DNA from 2 places in the Morganella sp. GD04133 genome. Region 1 is predicted to be linked to the other one. Evidence: predicted binding sites of a transcription regulator. Region 1 holds the regulator's gene; the other holds the start of a gene.
What was found. The regulator LexA, encoded in region 1, represses DNA repair genes until DNA is damaged. The targets are predictions, from matches to a motif close to TNCTGTATGTACATACAGNA.

Region 1 (10,879 bases):
TCAGTGCCAGCGCAATGCACCCCAGTGCCATCAGTACACCGCCGGAAATCAGGCAAACAGGTCGCCCGGCGCTGCGGATCACCCGGTTGGCGATCATACTGATCCCCATGATCCAAAATCCGTTAGCACCGAACACAACCGAAAACTGTAACGGGCTGAGCGCCGCATCCCCCATCAGTACCACCGGTGCCAGAGAGACATACGTCAATACCATTCCCATCGTCCCGGCATTCACCAGAGAAAAAATTAAAAACCGCTTATTGAACAACACAGAAACAAGGCTCTTCAGCGGGTTTTCTGTATGCCGGGCACTGCTTTCCGGCCGGGTTTCCGGCAGATATTTTGCTGTCAGAATCAGCAGAATACAGGCATACAGTGCCAGAAAACCAAAAGGCACCCGCCAGCCGTAATATTCCGCCATGATACCCCCCAGCAGTGGTGCCAGTGCCGGAACAATATTTAATGTGCCGTTTAAGAAACCGAACGCACGCGCCGCCTCATTGCCGTTAAAGCAATCGCGGACACAGGTAAATGCAACCACAGACGTGCAGCAGACACCCGCCCCCTGAATTAACCGTGATGCAATAAACATCCCCGGGGTAACCGCAAAGGCCGCAGTCAGGGACCCGGCGATATACAGTACCATTCCCGCCATTGCCATCGGTCTGCGGCCAAATTTGTCCACCAGATACCCGGAAATAAGCTGTCCCGCACCTAATACAAGAATAAACAACGAGATAGTTGACTGAATCAACGACTCACTGCTGCCCAGGCCTTTTGCAATTGCCGGAATAGCCGGTAAATAAAGATCAATACCTAATGGCCCTAATAACACAATGACTAACAATAAAAGCAATAAATTCCGCATACCGTTAAATTTCACTCAGCACCTGATGACAGCAGAAAATACACGCAATTATTATTTTTTACAACCATCAATTACAACTAACACTGTGAATTAAAAGAAAAAATAACACTGTATATTTCATTATATAATGAAATTATCATCACCCGGAATTTTATTATTTAATGGCGGTGTGAATAGCCACCAATACTACTTATTTTGTAAGTAAGAAAAACAATACACATCGATTCAAGTCCTGACATATACTACTATCATAATTTATGTATTTTACGGAAACATTGGGATATTTTAGCCTTCTTGTTTTCTCATAACACCATCCTGAAATTTAACAAACTACCTGTCCCCATAATGCGGGACAATAATCACACTGACTGCTTATCTGCGATTTCAGTAAAGCGGGAGACCGTAGTCAAATTACCCATTTTAAACTTAAAATCAGCATCAATATCTTTATATTAGGTATAATCACCACTAAATATCAGAATATTCCGCTTACTCTTCATTCGTGTAAGATGTTAAAAACCGGATATCTTTTGTAACAATATGAAATCGCTGAGGTTATAGTGTTGATACGTAATATTTCCACCTTTATTGTTTCCCGTTTGTTGATTTTTTGTATCTATTACATATTAAAAGGGTATCGATTATACTTTTTAAAGAAACCATTTGAGGAAACAAATACGCCAAGTTAAATTTTTATATTATTATATGACAACCGTTTATCTTCATAATTTATGACAATATATGATAAATATGAGTTGGCAATGTTTATTGGCGGCAGAATAAAATGTCAGCGTCTGAAAAATTGTCTGACAGGCAAAGAGCTTTCAATAAAAATTAATATCTCACAACAGCAGTTATCCCGTTACGAAACGGGAGCGAGCTTAATTCCTCTGGATAAATTATTAATGCTCGCAAACATCCTGAATATTAATGTTAATTATTTTTTTGATGAAATGGGTTGTGCTGAAGAATAAGTTTTAATTTGACAAACATTAATATGTTATTGTTTAACCAGACTGACAGAAGATAATGAGCAATAAAACAGATAATAACCTGAATACCAGCATTAACGAGATGTATAAGATCATCGGCGGACAAATCCGCAAAATGCGCAGGATCACCGGCGTCACATCGACAGAACTGGGCGATTTGATCGGCGTATCACAACAGCAAATCTCCCGCTATGAAATCGGCAGCACAAAAATTTCCCTGGAAATCATTCTGAGAATATCCCAGGTCTTCAGTGTCTCTCCCTACTATTTTATTGAAGACAGCCTGCTTTTTTTTACCCGTCATCATCTTCCTGATGACAATATGTTCACCGGCAGCACCGATGCCGGCGTCAATACGGAACCGGATACCCGCCTGCCGGAATACTGACGTGATACAGCACCGCGGTTGTGGTGCTGTCTGGTTTATACCGGCTGGGTGGTAACATCCAGCCACTGTGCGTTTGTCAGTTCCGCCAGTCGTACAGGTGTCAGCCGGACAGCGGAATTGGCTGACCCCGCCGCCGGTAATACAGTGTCATATTCCCGGAGCGAATGATCCGCATAAACAGCCAGCGGTACCGGCAGCCCGAACGGACAGACTCCCCCGACCGGATGACCGGTAAACTGCACCACTTCCTCTGCATTCAGCATTTTGGCTTTGCAACCGAACTGTGTTTTGAATTTTTTATTATCCAGCCGGGCATCCCCCGCCATCACAATCAGGATTGCACTGTCATCTGTCAGCTTAAAGGAAAGTGTTTTGCAGATTTGGCCGGGGCGGACGCCATGAACATCTGCGGCCTGGCTGACCGTGGCGGTCGGCTGTGTGGTTTCAATAATCGTGACATCCGGGGCATGCGTGCCGAACCAGGCACGAACCGTTTCGATACTCATTCAGGACTCCATTTTATTATCATGTGCTTTTTATGTGTTTGCCCTGACAGCTCACCATAATTTGCCCTGAATTGGCAGCCCTTTTTTGACAAAATAGCACGGATACCGGTTATTCTGCCGGAATTCATGCTAGAGTGAGCTGTTCATATATTTATTGATTAACGGAAGGTGATGTCATGCAACCTGTTGATATTCAGACTTTATTAAAAAAAGCAGAAGCACTGTGTCTGTCCCGCAGTGTACGCATGACGTCTCAGCGAAAATCGATACTGCAACTGATCGCCGATCAGCCCGGTGCCATCAGTGCCTATGAGCTGCTGGATCTGCTTCGTGAAACCGAGCCGCAGGCAAAACCGCCGACCATCTACCGCGGCCTGGAATTCCTGCTGGAGCAAGGATTTATCCACAAAATTGAATCCACCAACAGCTTTGTGATGTGCCCGCATTTTGATAAACCCAGCCATACGTCGGTGCTGTTTATCTGCGATCGCTGCAACAGTGTGACAGAGCGGGATGGTGAGGCAATTGATTCACAAATCAGTCAGCTGGCGGATGCCGCGCAGTTTCATATCCGCCACAGTGTGATTGAGGCACACGGATACTGCCGCCCTTGTTATGATATTGAATCCTGTACCCGCAGAGATAAATGCCGGCATGACCATGAGCATGATGAGCCGCGTAAACGCGGGCGCTGAAAAACAAAAACCACAGTGTCCGTCTCCGGTGTACTGTGGTTTTTAAGCGGATACCCTTTCAGGCGGCTGTCCGGGAAATCAGTGCCAGTCGTTGTTACGGATCACACCCACTGCCAGACCTTCGACAGTAAAGTTCTGTTCCCGTAAATCCACCACGATCGGGCTGAATTCTTCGTTTTCAGCGTGCAGCTCAATCTTGCTGCCCACTTTCTTAAACCGTTTGACCGTCACTTCATCTTCGATACGGGCAACCACTACCTGGCCGTTATGCACGTCCTGGGTTTTATGCACCGCAAGTAAATCACCGTCCATAATGCCGATATCTTTCATTGACATACCGTTTACCCGCAGCAGGAAATCTGCACTCGGTTTAAACAGCATCGGGTCAATCTGATAACGGCTTTCGATATGTTCCTGCGCTAATAAAGGCTCACCCGCCGCCACACGGCCGATTAATGGTAAACCTTCATCCTCTTCTTCTTCCAGAAGCAGACGGATCCCCCGGGACGCCCCGGAGACAATCTCAATGACGCCTTTACGCGCCAGGGCTTTCAGGTGCTCTTCCGCCGCATTCGGAGAGCGAAAACCCAGGCGTGCCGCAATTTCTGCACGCGTCGGTGGCATGCCCGTCTGCGAAATATGGTCACGAACAAGGTCATAGACCTGTTGCTGCCGTGCCGTCAGTGCTTTCATTTCGCCCCCTGTTTGTTTATACAGTCAGACTGTGAGTATATACAGGTATTCCGGGATTGGGAACCATAACATGAGGAAAATACGTGTTGCGCCGCAGGTTTCACAAAAAAGCAGCTGTTAAAGACGCTGGAACCAGCTGATAAACAGCATAATCCAGACAAACAGCCCCAGTAATGTGGCGATAAACACGGCAGCGGACCCCATATCTTTAGCGCGGCCGGACAGCTCGTGGTACTCCGTGCCGATACGATCAACCACCGCCTCAATCGCACTGTTGATAAGCTCAATCACCACCACCAGCACCACCGAACCAATCAGCAGCACCCGCTCAACAGCGGTAAATGAGAAAACAAAGGCGATAATAATGGCCGGGATCAGCGTCAGCAATTCCTGACGGATAGCGGCTTCATTTTTCCATGCCGCAATAAGTCCTTTTTTTGAATAGCCTGCCGCTTTAATTAATCGTTTAAATCCGGTATTTTTCTTCATTTCTGTCACTGTTAGTAATGTGATTACCTGACTGAGCGTTGCCGTTTTCCGCGATTTTATTGCTGCCGCAACACAGATCTGGCTCCGCCTTTCTGGTATGCTGAACGCGAATTGTCAACAAGAGGCTTCATACATTTATGTCACTTTGGCGTAAAATATACTATAACGTATTGAATTTACCTTTAAAACTATTGGTAAAAAGCAAGCCGATCCCGACGGATCCGGTCAGTGAGCTGGGGCTGGATACACAACGTCCGACACTCTATGTTCTTCCTTATCACTCTAAGGCGGACCTGCTGACACTGCGTCGTCAGTGTCTTGCACAGGGCATGCCGGATCCGCTGGAAGATAATGTTATCGGTAATACCACATTACCGGGCTATGTCTTTATTGATGACGGCCCGCGTGTATTCCGTTATTACTCCCTGAATCCGCGTAAAGATTCCGTCCATATTTTCCACGCCTATCTGGATCTGCACCGTAATAATCCGGCACTGGATATTCAGATGCTGCCGGTCTCTGTGATGTTTGGTCGTTCACCGGGCCGCGAAGGGCACCACGGTGTGCCGCATCTGCGTCTGTTAAACGGGATCCAGAAATTTTTCGCCGTACTCTGGCTGGGACGCGACAGTTTTGTCCGCTTCTCACAGCCGGTGTCGATGGGCGCAATGGCTTCTGAACACGGCACCGACACTATTATCGCCAATAAACTGGCCCGTGTCGCCCGTATTCACTTCTCCCGTCAGCGTCTGGCCGCTATCGGTCCGAAGCTGCCGGTGCGTCAGGAGCTGTTCAATAAGCTGCTGAAGTCCAAAGCGATTGAAAAAGCCGTTGAGGATGAAGCGAAGGCCAAAAAAATCACCATTGAAAAAGCGCGGCAAAATGCGGTTTCCATGATGAACGAAGTGGCTGCTAACTTCACCTATGACGCCCTGCGCGTGGCTGATCGTGTCCTCGGCTGGACGTGGAACCGCCTGTATCAGGGGCTGAATGTCCATAATGCGGAACGGGTGCGCCAGCTGGCACAGGACGGTCACGAGATAGTGTATGTTCCCTGCCACCGCAGCCACATGGATTATCTGCTGCTCTCCTATGTGCTCTATCATCAGGGGCTGGTGCCGCCGCATATCGCGGCCGGGATTAACCTCAACTTCTGGCCGGCGGGGCCGATTTTCCGCCGCCTCGGTGCGTTCTTTATCCGCCGCAGCTTCAAGGGCAATAAACTCTACTCCACGGTTTTCCGTGAATATCTGAGTGAACTGTTCTCCCGCGGTTATTCCATCGAATACTTTGTCGAGGGCGGTCGTTCCCGTACCGGGCGTCTGCTGGAGCCGAAAACCGGCACACTGTCGATGACGCTTCAGGCCATGCTGCGCGGAGACTCACGGCCTATCACCCTGGTGCCAGTCTATATCGGGTATGAGCATGTGATGGAAGTAGGCACATACGCCAAAGAACTGCGCGGTGCCACCAAACAGAAAGAAGGTTTTATCCAGATGGTGCGCGGCCTGCGCAAACTGCGTAACCTCGGTCAGGGCTATGTGAACTTCGGACAGCCGATCCCGTTGTCACAATACCTGACAAAACAGGTGCCGGAATGGCGTGACGCAATCGACCCGGTCGAGCCGCAGCGTCCGTCCTGGCTGACACCGACCGCCACCTCTCTGGCTGATAACATCATGGTGAGCATCAATAATGCTGCTGCCGCCAACGCTATCAACCTGTGTACCACGGCTCTGCTGGCTTCCCGCCAGCGCGCGCTGACCCGCGAACAGCTGATCGAACAGCTCGACTGCTATCTCCAGCTGCTGCGCAATGTGCCGTACTCTCCGGACAGCACCACCCCGGCGAAAAGTGCGGAAGAACTGCTGGAACATGCTCTGCAGATGAATAAGTTCGAGGTTGAAAAAGACAGCCTCGGGGATATCATCATTCTGCCGCGTGAGAATGCGGTACTGATGACCTACTACCGGAATAACATTCTGCATATGCTGGTACTGCCGTCTCTGGTGACCAGTATCCTGATCCATCACCGCCGTGTCAGTACCGATACGCTGCGTGAACATGTCGGGATGATCTATCCGCTGCTGAAAGCCGAGCTGTTTATGCGTTACAGTCAGGAAGAGCTGCCGGCGATCCTCGATACCATCATTGATGAACTGTGCCGCCAGCAATTAATCTGCCGCCGTGATGATAATATGCTGGTGATTAACCCGGCCCGTATCCGTCCGTTACAACTGCTGGCTGCCGGGATCCGCGAGACATTACAGCGTTATGCGATCACCCTGTCGCTGCTGAATGCCACCCCGGAAATCAGCCGTTCCGCACTGGAAAAAGAGAGCCGGATGCTGGCACAGCGTCTGTCGGTTCTGCACGGCATCAACGCACCGGAATTCTTCGACAAAGCCGTGTTTGCCACGCTGGTCGGCACGCTGCGTGAAGAAGGCTATATCAATGACAATGATGATGTGATTGAGGCTAATGCCGGTGAGTTCTACAACGTGCTGGCAGAACTGATGTCCCCGGAAATCCGCCTGACTATCGAAAGTGTCAGCCTGGAGCCGGAAGAATCCATACCGGCGGAAAGTGATGACAGTAATCCGGCTGACTGACAGCGGTCAGTACTGAGGACAAAAAAAGGAGACCGGGTGACCGGTCTCCTTTTTTATTGCCGGTTATCCGGATTTACAGATAACTGACCAGCATGCCGAGAAACAGAATAAACCCGACATAGTTATTATTCATAAAGGCCTGAAAACACGGGTCGCGTTCGCGGTCAGCCATCAGGCGCTGCTGATAGACAAATAACGCGCCGGCCAGCAGCAGGGACCAGTAGAAGATACCGGACAGATTAACCATCAACCCTATCAATAACAGCATCAGAATCATCACCAGCTGCAATATGCCGATAATCATCTTATCAAAGCGCCCGAACAGGATAGCCGTGGATTTCACGCCGATTTTCAGGTCGTCGTTGCGATCCACCATCGCGTACTGAGTGTCATACACCACAGACCAGACAATATTGACCGCAAACAGCAGCCAGCACTCTGCCGGCAGCGATTCACTGACCGCCGCAAATGCCATCGGAATCGACCAGCCGAAGGCCGCGCCAAGCACCACCTGCGGCAGATGGCTGACCCGCTTCACAAACGGATACACCCAGGCCAGCGCCAGCCCGGCGACTGACAGCCAGATGGTCATGGTATTGAGCGTCAGCACCAGCCCGAATGATACCAGCACCAGTACCGCAAACAGAATTTTGGCTTCTTTTTCCGTGACATCACCGCGCGGCAGCGGGCGGTTCTTGGTGCGCTCCACCGAGCCGTCAAATTTCCGGTCAGCAAAATCATTAATCACACACCCGGCGGCGCGCATACTGAACACACCAATGGTAAAGATAATCAGAATATGCCAGTCCGGGACGCCCCGGGCCGCTATCCATAACGCCCAGTAGGTCGGCCAGAGCAGTAACAGTGAGCCAATCGGGCGGTCTGTCCGCATCAGACGGCTGTATGCCTGCCACTTGCTGCGTACCATGCTTCGTTCCACGTTATTCTTCTCCGAGATATTCACTTATGCGGGGTATGCCGGAGAGGCCGGCAGAAAAACTTCAGTCAGCAGCAGTGGTTTACCCGCCAGGCACAGCCGCGAACAGCGGGCCCAGTGCGTTTCTGACAGCCCGAAGCGGATATAATCCCGCGTCAGACAACCGCTGGTAAAGAGATAGCGCCCGAGTGGCACATTTCCCATTTTCAGTAACTGCTGCTCTTCCCCTGTCAGCGTCTCCTCCGGCACCACTGTCCGGCCGGTAAGCCAGGGAACCCCGTCACCATATAACACCACCTCCCGTAACCAGTAGCGGCTACTGCCGGGCAGATGCATCTGCTCTTCTTCAGTCAGCGCTTCACGGGAGATATATTTTTCACAATACGGTTTTACCGTCACTTCATTGCAATGCTGTTCAAAGCGCCGCGTCATTGACCCTAATTCTGATAACCAGTCCAGCACCCCGGCAGGGATCGTTTCCGCATTATCAAACCAGCGGATAGGCGGTGTTATCACTGTTTGTGTCATGAATATATCCGGTTATCAGGAGCATAATAGGCGTTCTGATACACTTTAACAAAACCCGGCAGGAAATGAGCGCGTTACTGAAAATTTTTTGCTAAAAATAAAGCCGCGCTGCGCAATGCAGGGCGGCTTTGTTTATAAAATGCGCGGTTAAAGCGAAATCAGCACTAACGCCAGTTTTTAAACCGGTTAATCAGGCCGTTGGTTGAGCTGTCGTGGCTTTCAACCGGCTTGTCATCCTCCAGTTCCGGCAGAATCCGGTTTGCCAGCTGTTTGCCCAGTTCGACGCCCCACTGATCAAACGTATAGATATTCATAATCACGCCCTGAACAAAAATCTTATGCTCATACATCGCAATCAGTGCCCCGAGGCTGAACGGAGTAATGGATTTCAGCAGGATGGAGTTCGTCGGACGGTTACCCTCAAAAACTTTAAACGGTGCGACATAATCCATTTCTGCCGGATTTTTGCCCTGTGCGGCAAATTCCGCATCCACCTGTTCGCGGGTTTTACCAAAGGCCAGTGCTTCGGTCTGGGCGAAGAAATTCGACAGCAGTTTGCTGTGGTGATCTCCCAGCGGATTATGGCTTTGTGCCGGTGCGATAAAATCACACGGGATCAGTTTGGTGCCCTGATGGATCAGCTGATAAAACGCATGCTGCCCGTTGGTGCCCGGCTCGCCCCAGATAACCGGCCCGGTCTGATGAGAAACCACCTTACCGTTACGATCCACATATTTCCCGTTGGACTCCATATTCCCCTGCTGGAAATAGGCTGCAAAGCGGTGCATATACTGATCATACGGCAGAATCGCCTCGGTTTCCGCACCGAAGAAATTGTTATACCACAGACCAATCAGCGCCAGCAGCACCGGGATATTCTGTGAGAATTCAGTTTCGGTGAAATGCTTATCCATGGCATACGCACCATCAAGCAACTGCGTGAAGTTGTCATAACCGACAGAGAGCACAATAGACAAGCCAATGGCTGACCACAGGGAATAACGTCCGCCGACCCAGTCCCAGAACTCAAACATATTGGCGGTATCAATACCAAACTCAGCTACCGCATCCGCATTGGTGGACAGCGCCGCAAAATGTTTCGCCACCTGCGCCGGGTCTTCAGCGGCAGCCAGGAACCAGTCACGTGCGGAGTGAGCGTTGGTCATGGTTTCCTGGGTGGTAAAGGTTTTGGAGGCGATCAGAAACAGTGTGGTTTCCGGATTCAGCTCTTTCAGGGTTTCAGCGATATGGGTGCCGTCAACATTAGAGACAAAATGCATGCCCAGATGATTTTTATACGGGCGCAGTGCTTCTGTCACCATATAAGGGCCGAGATCAGAGCCGCCGATACCGATATTCACCACATCGGTAATCGGCTTGCCGGTATAACCTTTCCACTCCCCGCTGATGATCCGCTCACTGAACACACGCATTTTTTCCAGTACCGCACGAACCTCAGGCATCACATCCTGCCCGTCAGTCATCACCGGCGTGTTATCACGATGGCGCAGCGCGGTGTGCAGAACAGCACGGTTTTCTGTCCGGTTGATCTTCTCACCGGAAAACATACTGCGGACAGCCCCACGCACATCACACTCTTCCGCCAGTGCCAGCAGCTTATCGAGGGTTTCCTGTGTGATACGGTTCTTGGAATAATCCACCAGCATGTCTTCACCGAACGTGGCAGAAAAACGGCTGAACCGGTCGTTATCCTGCGCAAATAAGTCACGGAGATGCACAGTCTTCATTGTGTTGTAATGCTGTTCCAGCGCCTTCCAGGCCGCAGTATCAGTGGGGTTAATATTTTTCATTGCAGCTCTCTTTTTCATTGAAAACCAAAACTGAATCGTGTCAACAAAGTGTACTCTGTCCTGACGATAAAGGTGTTATGCATCTGTCATTCCGTGATATTGCTCAAAAAACCGAAACAAAACCAGCACCGGAGCGGAATATCGCAAAAAACGATAATTTGCCTGTCATTATGAAAGATATTGATTATCCGTTAATCAATATTGACTCATTCCGGCAATCCCTATAATTCTATCAGTGTAACACAGCTCACATTTTTCACTTTACGGGATAAGGAATTCATTATGGCGTCAGCATCTTCCGCGCCTGCTCAGCAGGTTATTGCAAAATTCGGTGGTACCAGTGTGGCAAATTACGACGCC
Region 2 (10,879 bases), on a different contig from region 1:
ATACTCTGCCAGAGTGCTTTTTCACAATTACCGTAAGTATCTGTCTGCTGACAGGTATAAATTGTTTTTACCCGGCCCAGCGGCGTATGTTGTGTCTGTGTCTGCCGGATAACCTGACGGTCATCATTATACGCAAATTCATAGTTCAGCTGAGGAAGCCCGTTACTCCGCGATATAATTGCATTTATCTGCCGATCCTGACGCCAGTCGTAACGGATTTCGCCGCCGGTGTCTGCGGAATCACCTTTTGATACGGCGTGTGTAATCAAACCATTCTCATAAAAAAAATCGGTTTCCATATGCGATTTTTGGGTATTGCCGCCACTGTTGCTTTCGGATTCGGCACGGACGATTTGTTTTTGATGATTATAGAAAAGGCGACTGCGGGCATGAATCAGAGTGACAGGGGCTTTTCCGCTGCCATGCAGTTGTGACGTGAATAATAAGCTATAACCCTGCTCCGTCATCTTACCTTCGGAATACATCCGGTTCTGTAACCCCGGGTAGTGCTCAGTGATTTCCAGCGAAAAGTAACTGAGTTCACCACACGGCGTCAGGTCATATTGCCCGTTAATTATAATATTGCTGTTCTTGTTGTCCGGGGAATGCGCTGTTGTGATGACAGATTTTACCGGGCCGTTAATCATACCGGCACCCAGAATAATAAAGTTGCTGCTGCGTGTTTCATCTGAATACACATCGCAGTCTGCATAAGAATAAACGCTGAATAACAGAAAAAAGAATCCTGTAAAAACAATGAAGGATTTTGGGGGTGAATGTAAATCGAAAAACAGGTTGCTTATCACCGCATGGTCTCCAGGATGTTTCTTATAGTTATAACAAAAGTGACCTGATAAATAAATTACTATAATTAATGAGATTTGTTGAAGTTATAAAATATTATGCAGGCTGGCAGGGAAAGGCGGAAGGCAGTAAATAAGAGTGAAATTGACAATATATCCGGTTTCACTCTTATTTTTCAGCACGGCAAATTTACCCGTAATAACACGCGGATTAATTATTTAATTTTCATATTGAGCAGGGAATCGACCATTACACCATCTGCCCCCAGCTCTGTTGCCAGCTGTAAATCAGCGGGTGTTTTAATGCCGAACAGAATAACCCGGTCTTTATTATTTTTGCGGAAACAATCCATGGCGGTTTTATCCCAGGTCAGCACAACCGGAGAGCGGGCTTCACCCAGTGTGAAGGTTTCAACCACATCCACGTTGCGGTGCAGTTCAAAGCCATACCAGCGCGGCTGCGGATTATCTGCCAGGTCACAGGTGTGTCTGAGCAGGCTGTCGGCCAGGGCATTACGGGTGGTATTACGGCTTTCAAATACGGGGATTGATGACGGCAGAGTAGCCAGATAATCCTGCCCGGTTGAATAGACGCGGACACGGTTTTTGGCTTTATGACGGGTCAGAACTGCATCCAGCTGTTGTGCGAAAACTGCCGGTGAGGCATCCGGCGATTTGATATCGAGATAGAAAAAGGTATCCGGATAACGCCTCAGGACGGTATCCAGTGCCGGAACAGAGGCTTTGATGTGGGTTTTATGTTTCTGATTATAATCCCGGGCTGCATCGGTCTGTGCCAGCTCCGCAGCGCTGTAACCGGAAACCGGGCCCGATTTGTCAGTCAGGGATTTCAGATCAGACGGGCGGTATAACACGACCTGGTTATCTTTTGATAGCTGAAGGGTGATCCAGATGGCATCTGCTTTGTTATCCAGCGCCTTATCGATGGCGTACAGGGTGTTTTCAGGGGCATCCGCCGTGGCGGCGCGGTGGGCAATAATTTGCGGGGCTGCATGGGCTGTCATAACAATGCCACTCAGGAAAAGGGCTGAAAGTATTTTTTTCATAATCCGTCCGTCAAAAAGAAAGAGAGCAGGTGTGATATCATGCTGTTGTAGCGGAGTAACATGACAACCGGATGTAATCACAGAAAAAAAAGACAAACTTGCAAATTTCAGCCCACTGATTGACGTGGTGAATAATAAGCAGATTAACCAATTTGAATTACAGTGATTTTAACTGTATATTTAAACAGTGTTGTTGGTGAGCAGGAGAGGCGGATGCGTAAAATCATTCATATTGATATGGATTGCTTTTATGCGGCGATTGAAATGCGTGACGATCCCCGTCTGCGCGATATTCCGCTGGCAATCGGCGGCAGTTCCGACCGGCGCGGCGTGATTGCGACCGCTAACTATCCGGCGCGGCGCTTCGGGGTACACAGTGCGATGTCAACGGCAAAAGCACTGCAGCTGTGTCCGCATCTGAAAGTGATCCCGGGGCGGATGGAGCTGTATAAAACCACCTCCCGCCATCTGCATGCGATTTTTGCCCGTTATACCTCACTGATTGAACCGCTGTCTCTGGATGAGGCGTATCTTGATGTGACGGACAGTCCGCAGTGCCGGGGCTCTGCCACACTGATAGCGGAAGCGATCCGCAAAACCATTTTTTCCGAACTGGGGCTGACCGCCTCTGCCGGCGTGGCTCCGGTAAAATTCCTTGCCAAAATCGCGTCTGATCTGAATAAACCCGACGGACAGTACATTATCACGCCGGAGCAGGTGGCGGATTTTGTGCTGTCACTGCCGCTGCGCAAAATTCCCGGTGTGGGAAAGGTGACGGCAAAACGTCTGGCCGATCTCGGGCTGGAGACCTGCCGGGATGTGCAGCATTATGATCAGATCTCGCTGCTGAAACAGTTCGGAAAGTTCGGGCAGATCATCTGGCAGCGCAGTCACGGTACCGATGAACGACCGGTTTGCCCGGACAGGGAACGAAAATCTGTCGGCGTCGAACGGACGCTGGCGGAAGATATTGCCTCGTGGGATGAGTGTCAGACGATTATTGATGAGTTGTTTCCGGAGCTGGAGCGCCGTCTGGCAAAAGTGTCACCGGATCTGCGGATCGCCCGTCAGGGCATTAAACTGAAGTTTGCGGATTTTCAGCAGACCACACAGGAACATGTCCATCAGGTGCTGGATAAAGCGGATTTACTGAAAACGGCGGAACTGGCCTGGGAGAGCCGCCGGGAAGGGCGCGGCGTGCGGCTGGTGGGGCTGCATGTGACACTGCGCGATCCGCAGCTTGAGCGGCAGTTGCTGCTCGGGTTCTGAGGCGGAAGCAAAAACGGCGGGACAATGTTATCCCGCCGCTGGACTGAATGGCGTTGTTATGCTTTCTCAGGGATCGCTTTTAAGATAGCGGTCAGTAACTGCCAGTACTGCCCGACACTCTTGATATGCACTTGTTCATCCGGCGAGTGAGCACCGGTGATGGTCGGCCCGATGGAGACCATGTCCATCTCCGGATACGGTTTTTTGAATAAACCGCATTCGAGACCGGCGTGGATAACCATGATGTTCGGGGTTTTATCAAACAGCTGCTGATAGGTTTCGCTGACCAGATGCATGACCGGAGAGTCTGCATCCGGCTGCCAGCCCGGATAGCCGCCTTCGGCAACAATCTCTGCGCCGGACAGTGCCGCCAGCGAGGTCAGCATGCTGACCACAGAGGATTTGCCGGATTCAATCAGGGAACGTACCAGGCAGATAACCTGCACACGGTCATCGCTCATTTTCACCACACCCACGTTCAGTGAGGTTTCGACCACGCCCGGAACCACGTCACTCATGCGGACCACACCGTTCGGCATGACATTGAGCATATTGATAAAACGGGACTGCACATCGGCGGTCAGGACGCCCTGAGCGGCGGTTACGGCTTCCAGGGTGACGACCAGGTTTTTCTCTTTCTGCGCCAGTTCTTCTCTGAGCAGCGCTTCAAAGGTTTGCGCCAGTGATGTCAGCTGAGTGGCTTTATCTGCCGGTACTGCCAGGGTGATGTGGCCTTCGCGCGGAATCGCGTTGCGCAGTGTACCGCCCTGAAAATCAACCAGACGCGCACCGAGTTCTGCGGCGTGACCGGCCAGGAAACGGGCCAGTAATTTGTTGGCATTGCCGAGGCCCAGATGAATATCGCCACCGGAATGGCCGCCTTTGAGACCTTTAAGCGTCAGGGTAAAGGTGCTGTAACCGGCCGGAACGGCTTCGCGGCTTAGTGCCAGGGTGGTGGTGACGTCAATACCGCCCGCACAACCCATATAGATTTCGCCTTCTTCTTCGGAGTCGGTGTTGATCAGGATATCAGCCTGTAACCAGCCCGGCTGAAGACCGAATGCGCCGTCCATCCCGGCTTCTTCTGTCATGGTCAGCAGGACTTCCAACGGCCCGTGTTTGACTGAGTCATCAGCCAGCACCGCCAGCGCGGAGGCCATACCGATGCCGTTATCCGCCCCTAATGTGGTGCCTTTCGCGGTTACCCAGTCGCCGTCGATATATGGCTGAATCGGATCTTTTTCGAAATCGTGTGCGGTATCATTATTTTTCTGTGGCACCATATCCAGGTGAGCCTGCAGAACGACCGCTTTGCGGTTTTCCAGGCCCTTGCTGGCCGGTTTGCGGATCAGGATATTACCGACGCTGTCACGTTCAACGTGGAATTCCTTTTCTTTTGCCCATTCAATAATATGTGCAGCCAGTTGCTCTTCGTGGTAGGACGGATGAGGAATAGAGCAGATTTTGGCAAAAATATCCCACAGCGGCTGCGGAAATAATTGTGATAGTTCAGACACGTTCGATCTCCTGTTACTGCATTTTTCATTATTAGGGGGAGGATACCCGAAGGCGGCCGGTAACGCTGTTTAAAATGAGCGGTCGCGAATATCCGATGTCCGGAGAATAGCAAATTCTCACACAAAGTGCGTGTGTCATAACAGGGAATTATGATGAATTTGTCAGATGCTCTGGTCTTTGGCGGTTCAAGTCACTATAATCTCGCGCAACCTTTTTTCCGCAAAAAAGACTCTTTTCTGTAAATCATCAAGCCGGGATCAATCTGATATGAGCGAAAAATACGTCGTAACGTGGGATATGTTGCAAATGCATGCCCGTAAACTGGCACAGCGTTTAATGCCAACCGAACAATGGAAAGGCATTATTGCCGTAAGCCGCGGTGGTCTGGTACCGGGTGCTTTACTCGCTCGTGAACTGGGTATCCGTCATGTGGATACTGTCTGCATTTCCAGCTATGATCACGACCATCAGCGCGATATGAAAGTCCTGAAAAAAGCCGACGGTGACGGTGAAGGATTTATCATTGTTGATGATCTGGTGGATACCGGCGGTACCGCTCAGATGATCCGCGATATGTATCCGAAAGCGCATTTCGTCACAATTTTTGCCAAACCGGCCGGTCGTCCGCTGGTTGACGATTATGTGGTTGATATCCCGCAGGATACCTGGATCGAACAGCCGTGGGATATGACTGTCAGCTTTGTTAAACCCATCTGCGATCAGTAAGCGAATGCCATGACACAACAGAACCTGTCAGAAAAACTGTTTAAGCCGAAAATCAAACACCCTGAGACATCAGCACTGGTGAACTTTACCCGTTCCGGGATGAAGGAAGTCAAGGGCAGCGTCCTGAGCGGATGTACACATCCGGGCTGGTATCGCATGATTAACCGCTTAATGTGGGCCTGGCGGGGGATCCCGCCGCTGGAAACCGAAGAGGTTCTCAGCCGTATCGCGGCATCTGATGCCCCCCGCAGTGATGATGCACTGCTGGATACGGTGATCGGCTACCGCCGCGGTAACTGGGCTTATGAATGGTCTCAGCAGGCGATGTTGTGGCAGCGCAAAGCGCTGGAATTTGAATCCGGCGAAAAAGCCTGTGAAGCCTGGCTGCTTGCCGCAAATCTGTACAGTATTGCGGGATATCCTCATTTAAAAGGGGATGAGCTGGCGGATCAGGCTACCGTTCTGGCAAATCAGGCGTATGAAAACTCCGCCCGGTTTGCCGCATATGAACTGAAAAAAATTGAATTCAAAATGGAGAGCGGCGGAAACATCTGCGCTTTCCTGCACCTCCCGCCGGGGAAAGACAGTGCGTTTCCGGTGGTGATGATGTGCGGCAGTCTGGATAATCTGCAAAGTGATTACTGCCGCTACTTCCGTGACTATCTGGCACCGCAGGGAATTGCACTGCTGACGCTGGATATGCCGTCAATCGGTTACTCCTCAAAACAGACTTTAGGCCAGGAAAGCAGCCTGATGCACCAGCAGGTGCTGGATCAGCTGCGCAATGTGCCGTGGATTGACCACACCCGTGTGGCGGTGATGGGGCTGCGTTTCGGTGCCAATGTGGCAATGCGCATGGCATACCTGTCCGCACATCAGCTGCGGGGAGCCGTGCTGTTCGGGCCGGTGGTGCATGATCTGTTTGTCAGCCCGCAGCGGCAGGATAAAATTCCCGGTATGTATATGGATGTGCTGGCCAGCCGTGCGGCGGCCCGCTGTACTGACCTTGATACTGCCCGTACCCGGCTCGGCTGCCTGTCTCTGAAAAATCAGGGGCTGCTCGGCCGCCGCTGTTCACTGCCGGTGCTGAGTATGTGCTGGAAAGAGGATGTGTTCAGTCCGAAAAGTGAATCGGAGCTGATAGTCCGTTCCAGCGCTGACGGTAAGCTGCTGGAATTCGGTCATACCCCGGTTTTTGACACTTTCCATAAATCGCTGGATGAGGCCACCCGCTGGCTCACCGGAATTTTATCCTGAACAGCATAAAAATCATTGATAATTCCTGTCTGTTTGCTACAACTAAGCCTTCGCTGAAAGGAGGCTTAATGATGGCACTGGTTTCAGATTACACACGCGGCAGGTTGCTGCGATGTTTCACTGCATTGGGTCCGTATATCCGTGAGCCGCAATGTCAGGAGGGTCACTATTTTTTTGACTGCCTGGCGGTGTGTGTCAATGCGGGTGTCGCGCCGGAAAAACGAGAGTTTTTTGGCTGGTGGCTGACACTGATCCCGCAGGAAACCGGGTTTGTCTCTGAATACCATACCGGGGTATTTGATAAAAAAGGGCTCTGGCAGGAAAAATCCCTGTCTGACAATGAGAGCCGTGATGCGGTCAGCAAAACCCTGACTGATTTTTATCCCCGCTTACAGGCCGTTCTTCAGGAACTGGATCTGTCCCTGACCCCGTCACCGGTATCACCGCCCCCCGGAAAGCAGCCGGATTAATGTCCGGTTTCGCGTTGTGCCGGTTGGCATGACGCACATCACCTGTTAAAACAGGTCATCTTTTCTTATCCCGCAAAATGAATGGTAGAACGCAATGAATAGCAGCCAAACGCTGGTTGTCAAACTGGGCACAAGTGTGCTGACCGGCGGATCACGACATTTAAATCAGGCCAGGATTGTTGAACTGGTCCGGCAGTGTGCGCAGCAGTATGAAAAAGGACACCGTATTATTATTGTGACCTCCGGGGCGATTGCCGCCGGGCGTGAGCACCTCGGTTATCCTGAACTCCCCGCCACCATTGCGTCCAAACAGTTACTGGCTGCGGTCGGTCAGAGCCGCCTGATCCAGTTATGGGAGCGCCTGTTTTCTATTTACGGTATCCATATCGGTCAGATGCTGCTGACCCGTGCGGATATGGAAGATCGCGAGCGTTTCCTGAATGCCCGTGACACCCTGACCGCACTGCTGGATAACGGCATTGTGCCGGTCATTAATGAAAATGATGCGGTCGCCACAGCAGAAATCAAAGTCGGGGATAATGATAACCTCTCCGCGCTGGCAGCTATCCTCGGCGGAGCGGATAAGCTCCTGCTGCTGACCGATATTGAAGGGTTGTATACTGCTGATCCGCGCAGCAACCCGGATGCCACTCTGATTTCTGAAGTGCATGATATCAGTGACGAACTGCGCAGTGTTGCGGGGGACAGTGTCTCCGGACTGGGTACCGGCGGAATGGCCACTAAGCTCCAGGCCGCAACTGTCGCAGGCCGTGCGGGGATTGATGTCATTATTGCTGCCGGTGATCGCGCCGGGGTGATTTGTGATGTGATTGATGATATTCCGGTCGGCACCCGTTTCTTCGGGAAAAAAGCGCCGATGGAAGCGCGTAAGCAGTGGATCTTCGGGGCGCCGCCTGCCGGCGAGATCATTGTGGATGACGGTGCGGAGAAGGCCCTGAAAGAGAAGGGCAGTTCCCTGCTGCCGAGCGGGATCCGTACTGTTAACGGCAATTTCTCCCGTGGTGAGGTTGTCCGTATCCGCACCCTGAGCGGGCGCGATCTGGCACACGGCGTCTGCCGGTATAACAGTGATGCGCTGCGCCTGATTGCCGGACAGCAATCACAGGAAATCAGCACGATTTTAGGTTACGAATACGGCGCAGTGGCCGTTCACCGCGACGATATGATTGTCAGTTAAGGATATCAGCATATGTTAGAACAAACAGGTAAAGCGGCGAAAGCTGCCTCCCGGGCACTGGCTCAGCTGTCCGGAAAACAGAAAAATCAGGCACTGACCCGTATTGCCGATCTGCTGGAACAGAACAGTGCGCCGATCCTTGCTGCCAATGAACTCGATATTGCCAAAGCCCGGGAGCAGGGATCGTCAGAGGCACTGCTTGATCGCCTGCTGCTGACGCAGGCGCGTCTGGAAAGTATTGCGGCTGATGTACGCAAAGTGTGTCAGCTGGCAGATCCGGTCGGGGAAGTGATCGACGGCGGTGTGCTGGAAAGTGGTCTGCGTCTTGAGCGCCGCCGTGTCCCGCTCGGTGTGGTCGGTGTGATTTATGAAGCCCGCCCGAATGTGACGGTGGATGTTGCCTCGCTGTGCCTGAAAACCGGTAACGCGGTGATCCTGCGCGGCGGCAAAGAGACACACAATACCAATGTGGCGATGGTCAGTGTGATTCAGCAGGCACTCAGCGAATGCGGTCTGCCGCAGGCGGCGATCCAGGCGATTGATAACCCGGATCGTGCGCTGGTCAATGAACTGCTGAAGATGGATCGTTATGTGGATATTCTGATCCCGCGCGGCGGTGCCGGTCTGCACCGCTTATGCCGGGAGCAGTCGACGATTCCGGTGATCACCGGCGGTATCGGCGTGTGTCATATTTTTGTCGATGAAACGGCGGATCTGCATAACGCGCTGCCGGTCATCCGCAATGCGAAGGTACAGCGTCCGGGCGTTTGTAATGCGGTGGAAACGCTGCTGGTGCATGAAAAAGTGGCTGCGGAATTTCTGCCGCTGCTGAGTGATCACATGGCGGCGGATAATGTCACCCTGCATGCGGATCCTGCCGCGCTGATGCTGCTGAAAAACGGCCCGGCGAAGACGGAAGCCGTAACAGAGGCACAACTGTCAGATGAATGGTTGTCACTTGATCTGAATGTGGTGATCGTGAAGGACATTGACGGCGCGATTGAGCATATCCGTCATTACGGCACTGAGCACTCAGAATCGATTCTGACACAATCTATGTCTCAGGCTGATTATTTCGTATCAAATATTGATTCATCAGCGGTATATGTGAATGCCAGCACCCGTTTTACTGACGGCGGCCAGTTCGGACTGGGGGCGGAAGTTGCCGTCAGCACTCAGAAACTGCATGCCCGCGGCCCGATGGGACTGGTGGCGCTGACTACCTATAAGTGGATCGGGATCGGTGATCACACGATCCGTTCATAAGCAGGCCGTTATTCATCCGCAGGGCGCTTTTTGTCAGATGACAGTCGCGTTCTGCGGATCGTGCTTTAGCTTTTTATCTGAGTACGCTATGATAGGCCATCTTAATTTACACCTATGTAAAATATTATGAACACCTGCGGAGAAAGCGGATAGTATGAATCATCAGGATGAGAAACCGATTATTTATCTTATCGGCGCCCGCGGGGCTGGCAAAACCACGCTTGGTAAACCGCTGGCACAGGCATTGTTGTACGATTTTATTGACACCGATGCCTGTGTGACAGAACAGTGCCGGATGTCGATTTCCCGGCTGGTGGAACAATCAGGCTGGCTTCGCTTCCGCGAACTGGAAAGTGATGTGCTGCGTCAGGTCAGTCAGCCACAGCGTCTGGTCTCCACCGGCGGCGGCATTGTGATGGCACCGGAAAACCGGGCGTTTATGCAGTCCTCCGGCAAAGTGGTGTATCTGCGCGCCAGTGCCGAAACCCTGGCGGAACGGCTGTCACACACCCCTCAGGCACATCAGCGTCCGAGCCTGACCGGCAAGTGCATTGTGGAGGAAATGGCAGAAGTGCTGAGCAAGCGCGAGCCGCTCTATCTGGAATGTGCGGATATTGTGGTGGATGCCACCTGTCCGGTACCGGAACTTATCAGTCAGATCTGCACCCGCATTCACGCTGCGGTATAGTACCTGCTGCCGGATTACCGGGAACGACGGCACAAACCGGATAAAAATAATTCCGTACAATTCTGTCAGGTGGTTAATCAATCCTCTGTGTTATTATTAAAACGTCTGCCCGCCGAATTGATTGGCGGAATAATAAATACACAGGGAATTCAGTATGTTGATGAATGTATTACGTGCGCTGCTCCGCGGATTATTCCGTATTCGTGTTACTGGTGACCTGAGTAATCTTAATCAACCACGAAGTGTTATCACCCCGAACCATGCCTCTTTTATTGATGGTGTTCTGCTGGGATTATTTCTGCCGACCCGGCCGGTATTCGCGATGTACACCAACTATGCCACGCCATTTTTCATCCGCTGCTTAAAACCGATTGCCGATATTATTCCGGTGGACCCGCGTAATCCGCTGGCATTGCGGCATCTGATCCGCGAAGTGGAAAAAGGGCGTCAGATAGTGATCTTCCCGGAAGGACGGGTAACGATCACTGATTCTCTGATGAAGATCTACGACGGCGCTGCCTTTATTGCCGCCAAAACCGGGGCGAAAGTGATCCCGGTGCGGATAGACGGCGCGGAACTGACGTATTTCAGCCGGATGCGGAAAGTGATCAAAAGTC

Region 2: the regulator LexA is predicted to act here: its motif matches at 2,041-2,060, upstream of dinB (DNA polymerase IV).

What each region holds. Positions count from the first base shown of each region.
Region 1 is NZ_JAODZS010000049.1:10,285-21,163, reverse strand. It holds gene N7387_RS19135 (multidrug effflux MFS transporter) at 1-868, opposite strand, end outside; gene N7387_RS19130 (helix-turn-helix transcriptional regulator) at 1,630-1,842, shown strand; gene N7387_RS19125 (helix-turn-helix transcriptional regulator) at 1,898-2,248, shown strand; gene N7387_RS19120 (YbaK/EbsC family protein) at 2,284-2,754, opposite strand; gene zur (zinc uptake transcriptional repressor Zur) at 2,931-3,449, shown strand; gene lexA (transcriptional repressor LexA) at 3,528-4,142, opposite strand; gene N7387_RS19105 (diacylglycerol kinase) at 4,260-4,631, opposite strand; gene plsB (glycerol-3-phosphate 1-O-acyltransferase PlsB) at 4,769-7,243, shown strand; gene ubiA (4-hydroxybenzoate octaprenyltransferase) at 7,317-8,171, opposite strand; gene ubiC (chorismate lyase) at 8,208-8,708, opposite strand; gene pgi (glucose-6-phosphate isomerase) at 8,873-10,519, opposite strand; gene lysC (lysine-sensitive aspartokinase 3) at 10,802-10,879, shown strand, end outside.
Region 2 is NZ_JAODZS010000026.1:36,223-47,101, forward strand. It holds gene N7387_RS13915 (hypothetical protein) at 1-698, opposite strand, end outside; gene N7387_RS13920 (glycerophosphodiester phosphodiesterase family protein) at 1,019-1,828, opposite strand; gene dinB (DNA polymerase IV) at 2,084-3,139, shown strand; gene pepD (beta-Ala-His dipeptidase) at 3,196-4,656, opposite strand; gene gpt (xanthine phosphoribosyltransferase) at 4,925-5,383, shown strand; gene frsA (esterase FrsA) at 5,393-6,640, shown strand; gene crl (sigma factor-binding protein Crl) at 6,709-7,110, shown strand; gene proB (glutamate 5-kinase) at 7,205-8,308, shown strand; gene proA (glutamate-5-semialdehyde dehydrogenase) at 8,321-9,574, shown strand; gene aroL (shikimate kinase AroL) at 9,729-10,262, shown strand; gene aas (bifunctional acyl-ACP--phospholipid O-acyltransferase/long-chain-fatty-acid--ACP ligase) at 10,417-10,879, shown strand, end outside.